Regions from separate parts of the Pseudoflavonifractor hominis genome, predicted to be linked through region 2. Evidence: riboswitches for the same ligand, from Rfam matches in the RefSeq annotation. Region 2 holds a riboswitch; each other region holds the start of a gene.
What was found. Region 2 has a riboswitch for thiamine pyrophosphate ahead of thiS (sulfur carrier protein ThiS). Riboswitches for the same ligand answer to the same signal wherever they lie in the genome.
Positions count from the first base shown of each region.

Region 1: linked by a shared signal. The riboswitch ahead of H8S34_RS04550 (energy-coupled thiamine transporter ThiT) and the one ahead of thiS (sulfur carrier protein ThiS) in region 2 are both predicted to bind thiamine pyrophosphate.
Region 3: linked by a shared signal. The riboswitch ahead of thiD (bifunctional hydroxymethylpyrimidine kinase/phosphomethylpyrimidine kinase) and the one ahead of thiS (sulfur carrier protein ThiS) in region 2 are both predicted to bind thiamine pyrophosphate.

Region 1 covers NZ_JACOPR010000002.1:373,556-376,478, forward strand. Annotated here, with positions in the region: gene H8S34_RS04545 (HAD-IIB family hydrolase) at 1-677, opposite strand, end outside; gene H8S34_RS04550 (energy-coupled thiamine transporter ThiT) at 699-1,280, opposite strand; TPP riboswitch at 1,359-1,473, opposite strand; gene H8S34_RS04555 (RluA family pseudouridine synthase) at 1,521-2,441, opposite strand; gene lspA (signal peptidase II) at 2,416-2,907, opposite strand.
Region 2 covers NZ_JACOPR010000005.1:1,881-4,803, reverse strand. Annotated here, with positions in the region: TPP riboswitch at 565-673, shown strand; TPP riboswitch at 721-827, shown strand; gene thiS (sulfur carrier protein ThiS) at 878-1,072, shown strand; gene thiF (thiamine biosynthesis protein ThiF) at 1,073-1,708, shown strand; gene H8S34_RS09015 (thiazole synthase) at 1,725-2,498, shown strand; gene thiH (2-iminoacetate synthase ThiH) at 2,516-2,923, shown strand, end outside.
Region 3 covers NZ_JACOPR010000002.1:279,542-282,464, reverse strand. Annotated here, with positions in the region: gene H8S34_RS04150 (sodium-dependent transporter) at 1-958, shown strand, start outside; TPP riboswitch at 1,012-1,118, shown strand; gene thiD (bifunctional hydroxymethylpyrimidine kinase/phosphomethylpyrimidine kinase) at 1,240-2,040, shown strand; gene H8S34_RS04140 (thiamine-binding protein) at 2,037-2,333, shown strand; gene thiW (energy coupling factor transporter S component ThiW) at 2,347-2,883, shown strand; gene thiM (hydroxyethylthiazole kinase) at 2,892-2,923, shown strand, end outside.

The DNA.
Region 1 (2,923 bases), on a different contig from region 2:
AGCATGGGGATGTCGTTCTCATTGTCTCCCACGCAGTAAATGTGCTCCGCTCCGATCCCCAGGCGGCGGGCCAGTTCCTCCACCATGCCGCCCTTGTTGCTCCCCTTGGCGGTGAGCTCCAGCAGCACCTGGTTGGAGAAGATGGCCTCATAGTACTCTCCCCAGCGGGAGAGGATGTACTCCCGGGCCCGCTCCAGCACGCTGCGGCGGTCGTGCTCCAGCAGGACCTTGGAGAGGGGGCCGGGGATGTCCCGGATGGCCTTCTCCTCTCCGGGCGCGCCCACCCGCGCCAGATGGTTGCGGGTGATGATGTTGGGATTGTGGAGGTAGATGTCGTCCCCGTGGTAGGCCTCCAGCCCGATCTCGGGGACCACGAAGGTCAGCTCCATCAGGTCCCCCAGGACCCGCTCGGGCAGGAAGGTCTCACAGACCATCTCTCCCCGGTCGAAATCGTACAGGGCCGAGCCGTTGGACAGGATGACCGGCGCATTGATGGGGGCCAGGGAAGCGCAGGGGGCAAAGGCAGGCCGGGCCCGGCCCGTGGCCACCGTAAAACGTCCGCCCTCCGCCGTAAAGTAGGCGATGGCCTCCACATTCTCCCGGGACACGGTCAGATCCGTCCCGTAGAGGGTGTCGTCAAAATCACTTACCAGCAGTACGCCGTCAAACTTGCCCAAGGGATCACCCTACCTTCCTTCTTATTCGATGTCCGCGCCGGTCAGATACCGCCCCATGGGCCGGTAGAGCAGCGCCCCGATGACCAGCGCCAACACCATGTTGGGCAGCATATACACCCCGTTGTAGAGCAGGGAGTAGAGCCAGGGGCTGGTCATGGTCATGCTCAGAAACTCCTCCGGCATGTACTCGGCCCAGATGGTGGCACCCACCACATAGTGCACCAGGAACCGCCCGGCGCAGCCCAGCACGGTCCCGGCAAAGATGCCCCAGCGGCGGCCCCGGAACACACCGGCCAGGCCCAGCGCCGTGAAGGCCAGCAGATAGTCCCCCAGGATGGACTGCCACCCCAGAGCAAAGCCGCCGTCAAACATAAATTGCAGGATGCCCAGCACAAGGCCGCCCAGCAGCCCGTCCTTCCAGCCCCAGCGCACCGCAAAGAGCAGCACCGGGAACATGGCCGGGGTCAGGGCGCCGCCGTTGGGCAGCTCCAGAAACTTCACATAGCTGAGGATCTGGGCGGCCGCCACCAAAAGGGCCCCCTCACACAGCATGCGCACCCGGGTCCGGCTGGCCCGGGGTCTGGCTTCCATGGTCAGGTTCATATCGTTTTCCTCCTAAAAAGATGTACCGCAGCGCAGCCCCTGGGCGCAGTGCGGTACGAGTGAAACGACATGGTCCTTCCCCGTATGAATCCAACTTCCTACGCCGGCATGATCCGGATCAGGTCAAGGGTCCCCGCGCGGCGCTACGCGCGGATCTCAGCCGGACTTGCGCCCGACACCCCTGGGATTTGGAGTTGTTCTGTGGTTATACCCTATTCTATACCGGCCCCGTTTCCCTTGTCAAGGCGCGGCACTCATCCGGCGCAGCTTGGCCAGCACGGCCTGGAACCAGTCGGGCAGAGGGCACTCCACCGTGATGCGCTCCCCGGTGCGGGGGTGGACGAAGGAGAGCCGCCGGGCGTGGAGACACTGGCCCGCCAGGCCGGGGTAGGGACGCTTGCTCCCGTACACCACGTCCCCCAGCAGGGGGTGGCCGATGGACGCCATGTGTACCCGGATCTGGTGGGTGCGCCCGGTCTCCAGACGGCACTGGATGTAGGCGTATCCGCTCAGCCGCTCCAGCACGGTCCAGTGGGTGACGGCCTCCCGCCCCTCCGGGTCCACCGCCATGCGCTTGCGGTCGGTGCGGTGCCGGGCAATGGGGGCGTTCACGGTGCCCCGGTCCTCCCGGAGGTTGCCCACGCAGATGGCCTCATACTCCCGGTAGAGGGAGTGGTCCTGGAGCTGTTCGGCCAGTCCCAGATGGGCAAAGTCGTTCTTGGCGGCGATGAGCAGGCCGGAGGTGTCCCGGTCGATCCGGTGCACGATGCCGGGCCGCAGCTCCCCGTTGATGCCCGAGAGGCTGTCGCCGCAGTGGTGGAGGAGGGCATTGACCAGCGTGCCGTCCGGGTGGCCGGCGGCCGGGTGGACTACCATGCCAACGGGCTTGTTGACCACGATGACGTCGTCGTCCTCATACACCACGTCCAGCGGAATGTCCTGGGGCAGGATGTCCACCGGCTCTGGCTCCGGGAGGGAGAGGATCAGCGTATCCCCTTCGGTGAGCTTCTCGTTCTTTTTCACGGAGGCGCCGTTTTTCCGCACCGCCCCCTCCTCCAGCAGCCGCTGGGCAGCGGAGCGGGTGAGGCCCTCCACCGTCCGGGCCAGGAAGCTGTCGGCCCGCTCGCCGGTCCGGTCAGCCCGCAGTTCCAGCGTCGTCATGGCCGCTCTCCTTTCCCTCCAGCTTCTCATAGAGGAAGAGATAGTAGGCGCAGAAGCCGATGCCCCCCAGCACCACGCAGATGTCGGCCACGTTAAAGACCGCGAAATTCATAAAGGTGGTCTCAAACATATCGGTGACAAAGTTGAAAAGGGCCCGGTCGATGAGGTTGCCCACCGCCCCGGCCAGCACCACCGCCACGCATACCCGGCCCAGCCGGGTCCGGGTGACCCAGCCCTTGACCAGCACCAGGACCAGCAGGACCGACACGACCAGCGAGAGCAGGGTGAGCATCCAGGTGTGCTCGGAGAACATGGAAAAGGCCGCCCCGGTGTTCTGCACATAGGTCAGATCCATCACATGGGGCAGGAAGGGGATGGACTCCCCCAGCGGGATGTTGGCCCGCACCAGGTATTTGACCACCTGGTCGATGGCCACCAGGGCCGCAACAAGCACTGCATACAGCATGAAAAGGCTCCTTTGG
Region 2 (2,923 bases):
AAGATAGCAGACTTAGAATGAAAACTCAAATTGCAATAACGAATAAATCACTGGCACAAATATAGAAAAATTTAATTTTTATACACTTTCTATCCAGTTCCATTTTGATTCTGCCATCCTCTTCCTTCCTGCTTCCCACCACACTTTTCTATCGAAAATTCAGATATGTTTTGTGCCATTTTAGTATTATTATTGTACTTTTAAAATTTTTGTGTCCTCCACCTACGTACACATGTCCAAATTCATATAATGACCCAACATGCAAAACGGATGAGATATTTGAATTGCCCGCGCTTGCGTTTTCCTCCCTTACGTCTTCCCTTTCCGTGTAAAAAGAAAAAATTGACACCTGATATGATGCCAATTTGCCCCCTTCCCTACTCCCCTATCCAGTCCTATAAGGGAAAATATGGCGGCCTATATATGCGCTCAGATTTAAACAAAAGCAAGAGTCAAATGCACATAGATTATGTGTTCTCTTTTGCTTCCTTACTCTTTGTGTTTTTTGTGCTTTTTTAGATAGCCTATTGTATTTTCATAAAACAAGGTGTACAATATCTAATCGAATAAATACAGGGGAGCTTGTGTTTGCAGGCTGAGAGGAAGTAACCGAACTTCGACCCTATAACCTGATGCGGATAATGCCGCCGTAGGAAGTCATACACAAGGATTTTTTACAGGAGGCATCCGAAAGGGTTGTCTCCTGTTTTTATTTTACAATTAAAAAAAGCGGGGAGCTTGTATGACAGGCTGAGAGGAAGGTGCAACCTTCGACCCATAAACCTGATTTGGATAATGCCAACGTAGGGATTTTTGTGAGTGTTGCGGGAAACGTCCAAATCGGAGGTTTCCCGTATTTTATTTTGGAGGTGCAATCGTGGTAAAGGTAAATGGCACGGAACTTGATGTTGCAGGAAAGACAGTGTCGGAGTATCTGGCAACAACCGCCTATGATCCCAAACGAATCGCAGTTGAACAAAATGGCGACATCGTATTTAAGTCTCAGTACGATGATACCATTCTTAAAGATGGCGATCGTTTGGAGATCGTCAGCTTTGTGGGAGGTGGTTGATTGATACCGTCTAAAAAAGAATGGACGGACGCTTTGATTGCCCGCCACGGAGCCACACTTTATAAACAGTTTTCTTCCGCAACTGTTGCAATTTGCGGCCTTGGCGGTCTTGGATCAAATATCGCCGTCGCTTTGGCAAGAGTTGGAATCGGTAAACTGCTGCTGATTGATTTTGACCGTGTAGACATAACCAATCTGCACCGACAGCAATACAAGGCAAATCAAATCGGATCCTACAAGGCAGATGCTCTTGTGGAAAATCTGTTAGAGATTGCCCCCTATACGGAACTCCAAGCTGTAACAGCAAAGATCACAGAGGAAAATTTCGCGCGTCTGCTAAAAGACGCGGATATTGTATGTGAAGCATTTGACGATGCAGAGTGCAAGGCAATGATTGTAAACGGCGTTTTAGAGCAATTACCCCAGTGCTATTTGGTTGCAGCTTCCGGCATGGCTGGTATAGATACGCCCAATACCATTAAAACAAGAAAAGTTACGAAACGATTTTACCTATGCGGTGATGAAGTCAGCGATGTGGCAAATACCATTGGACTGGTGGCCCCTCGTGTTATGCTTTGCGCCGCACATCAGGCTCATACCGTCCTGCGTATCCTCGCAGGCAAATATGAAGTATAAGAAAGAAGGAGTTATTATGGTTAACAACGATAAGCTCGTCATTGGCGGTCACGAATTTAATTCACGTTTTATTTTGGGTTCCGGTAAGTATTCCATGAAGCTCATTGAAGCTGCAATCAAAGATGCCGGTGCAGAAATCATCACGCTTGCTGTTCGCCGTGCAAACACCAAGGAGCATGAAAACATTTTGGACTACATCCCAGAAGGCATCACCCTGCTGCCCAACACCTCCGGTGCAAGAAACGCAGAGGAAGCTGTCCGTATTGCCCGTCTTGCGAGAGAACTTGGCTGCGGTAATTTTGTGAAGGTAGAGATCATGCGTGATACCAAGTATTTGCTGCCCGACAACCAGGAAACCATTAAGGCTACTGAGATTCTTGCAAACGAAGGCTTTGTTGTCATGCCTTATATGTATCCTGATCTGAACGCTGCCCGTGATATGGCGAATGCAGGCGCGGCTACCATTATGCCTCTGGCTTCGCCCATCGGCTCTAACAAGGGTTTGGCAACCAGAGAATTCATTCAGATTCTCATTGATGAGATTGATCTGCCTATTATCGTGGACGCTGGCATTGGTAGACCTTCGCAGGCTTGTGAAGCCATGGAAATGGGTGCGGCTGCTATTATGGCGAACACCGCCCTTGCAACTGCCGGAGATCTGCCGCTGATGGCATCTGCTTTCCGTCAGGCTATCGAAGCAGGCAGAAAGGCATATCTGTCCGGTCTGGGCCGTGTGCTGACCCGAGGTGCTTCTGCTTCCGATCCTCTGACCGGCTTCCTGCGTGATTAAGGAGAAGGAGAACGACTATGGAAAATCAATTTTTTGTAGATTCTGAGTATCTGTCACCGGCTGCTCTGGAGAAAAAACACAAACTGGAAACAGACCCGTCCAGTCGTAAAAATCACATGGAATATTTGCCGGGTATGGAGATCATCGAATCTGATGTTTGCCAGCAGGTTATGTACCAGATGAACTCCTTTGATTATTCCGTCTATACTGCTCGTGATGTTCGTGCTGCCCTCGACCATGAGACTTGCTCTGTCGAGGACTTCAAGGCACTCTTATCTCCTGCCGCGGAACCTTTTCTGGAAGAAATGGCACAGAAAGCCCGCATGGAGACAAGCAAGCACTTTGGCAATACTGTTTACTTATTTACCCCTCTGTACATTGCCAATTACTGCGAAAACTACTGCGTTTACTGCGGCTTCAACTGT
Region 3 (2,923 bases), on a different contig from region 2:
GCTCTTTATGGCCATTGTGGTGGTGCTGGGCATGCTGGTGTGCAGCCGGGGACTGCAAAATGGCGTGGAGAAGATCAACAAGGCCATGATGCTCTGCCTGCTGGCGCTCTTGGTGGTGCTGGCGGTGCGCGCCGTCACCCTTCCCGGGGCGATAGAGGGCCTGAAGTTCTATCTGGTGCCCAATTTCCACAACCTGATGTACGACGGCGAGGGGAACTTCCGCCTGTTCCGTGCCATCTATGACGCTATGGGTCAGGCCTTCTTTACCCTGAGCCTGGGCATCGGCGCCATGGCCATCTTCGGCAGCTACATCGGCAAGGAGCGCCGCCTGTTCGGCGAGGCCATCAGCGTGGGTATCCTGGATACCTGTGTGGCCTTCATCTCGGGTCTGATCATCTTCCCCTCGGCCTTTGCCTTCGGGGTGCAGCCCGACGCGGGCCCCAATCTGATCTTTGTCACCCTACCCAATGTCTTTAACGCCATGCCCGGCGGCCGGCTGTGGGGCGCCATGTTCTTTGTGTTCCTCTTCTTTGCGGCCCTCTCCACCGTGACGGCGGTCTTTGAGAACATTCTGGCCTGCTGGATGGACAAGTGGGCCATTTCCCGGCGCAAGGCGGTGCTGGCCAACCTGGTGCTCATCTTCCTGCTGAGCCTGCCCTGCCTGCTGGGAAACAACCTGTGGAGCGGCGTGAAGGTGCTGGGCATGGGAATCATGGACCTGGAGGATTTCCTGGTCAGCAACAACCTGCTGCCTCTGGGCTCGGTGGTCTATCTGCTCTTCTGCTGTGTCTCCGACAAATACGGCTGGGGCTATGAGAACTTCCTGAAGGAGGCCAACCAGGGTGAGGGCGCCCGCTTCCCCGGAAAGCTGCGCGTTTACTTTACCTTTGTCCTTCCCGTGATCGTGCTCATCATCTTCTTCATGGGCTACTGGGATAAGTTTGCCCCCAAGGGCTGATTGCCTGTATCCCCGGAAATAGGGATTGACAGAAGGTTTCGTTAGTCCTACAATAAAACACGCAAGGGAGCTCCCGCGAGGGGGCTGAGAGGAGGGGCGAGTCCCTCGACCTTACCTGATGTGGGTAATGCCAACGTAGGGACGCGGCACAGACTTCGTGCGGTTCTCCTTCGTACGGAGGAGCATAGAGAAACGCTTGAGGCGGGATGTCCCAGTTGGGACATCCCGCCTTTTTTGGTCTGCCCCACAGAAATCCAAACGAAAAAAGGAGAGGCAAGCAGATGAGACGAGTTTTGACTATCGCGGGCAGTGATTCCAGCGGCGGCGCCGGGATCCAGGCCGACCTGAAGACCATGACCTGCCTGGGGGTGTATGGCATGAGCGCAATCACCGCCCTGACGGCCCAGAATACCACCGGCGTGCGGGAGGTATTGGAGGCGACCCCGGCTTTTGTGGGCGCACAGCTGGACTGCGTGTTTGAGGATATCCGGCCCGATGCGGTAAAGATCGGCATGGTCTCCAACGCTGACATCATCCGCGTCATTGCCGCCAAGCTGCGGGAATACCGGGCGGAGCGTATTGTGGTGGACCCGGTGATGGTGGCCACCAGCGGCAGCGCTCTCATGCAGGACACCGCCCTCACCGCGCTGATGGAGGAGCTCTTCCCCCTGGCGGCGGTGATCACGCCCAATCTCCCCGAGACCCAGCGGCTGTGCGGCTTTGCGGTGGAGAGCGAAGCAGACATGCTCCGCGCCGCCCGCACCATTGGAGAGCGGATCCCCGGGGGCGTACTGGTCAAGGGCGGCCATCGGAGCGATACGGCGGATGACCTCCTCTGGTGGAAGGGCGAGGCCATCTGGTTCCGCTCCCCCCGGGTAGACAATCCCAACAACCACGGCTCGGGCTGCACCCTCTCCTCCGCCATCGCCTCCTTCCTGGCCCTGGGGGAGGAGCTGCCCGAGGCAGTGCGGAAGGGCAAGGCCTATATTACCGCGGCCATGGAGGCCCAGCTGGATCTGGGCCAGGGCAGCGGCCCGCTCAAGCACAACTACGCCATTGCAGAAGGAGGAAGCGTACGATGAACGCAAGCATTGCCATTCAGGTCCTGCCCAAGGTGATGGAGCAGGAGGAGACCCGGCGGATCGTGGACGAGGTCATCGCCTATCTGGCCTCCACGGGGCTGCACTATGTGGTGGGGCCCTTCGAGACCACGCTGGAGGGCGATCTGGAGGAGCTTCTGGACATCGTCAAACAGTGCTGCCGTATCTGCGTGGAGGCCGGCGCCCCCGGCGTGATGAGCTATGTGAAGATCAGCTATAAGCCCGACGGCGTGTGGACCATCGACGACAAGACGGGCAAATATCAGAATCGTTGAGGAGGCTGCCGAAATGAAAGTGACTGCGGATACTCATACCATGACCCGTGCCAACAGCCTTTCCGTGCGCCGGATGGTACTGGCTGCCATGCTGGCGGGCCTGGGCTTTGTACTCTCCACCTTTGTCTACTTCCCCTCCATGGCGCCCTTCCAGCACTTCTGCAACATCCTGGGCGCGGTGTTCCTGGGGCCCTGGTACGGCTTTGCGGCGGCCCTCCTCACGGGACTGCTGCGGATGCTTACCGGGCGGACCATCCAGGCGGTGGTGGGCGCCGTGTTCGGCGCGTTCCTCTCGGGGCTGCTCTATCAGAAGACCCAGAAACTGTGGATGGGCTATGTGGGTGAGGTCATCGGCACCGGCTTTATCAGCGCCATGGTGGCCTATCCCCTGATGAAGCAGTTCTACGGATTGGACGCCCAGTCCCCCTTCTTCTACATCCCGGCTTACCTGCCCTCCTCCGCTGTGGGCGGCCTGATGGGCTGCGCCGTTATCCTGCTCCTTAAGCGTTCCGGTGCACTGGATCGGATGCTGGAGCAGCTCAAGCGCTGAGGTGAAGCATGGAGAGAACGGAACTTGCCTCCTGCCTGGG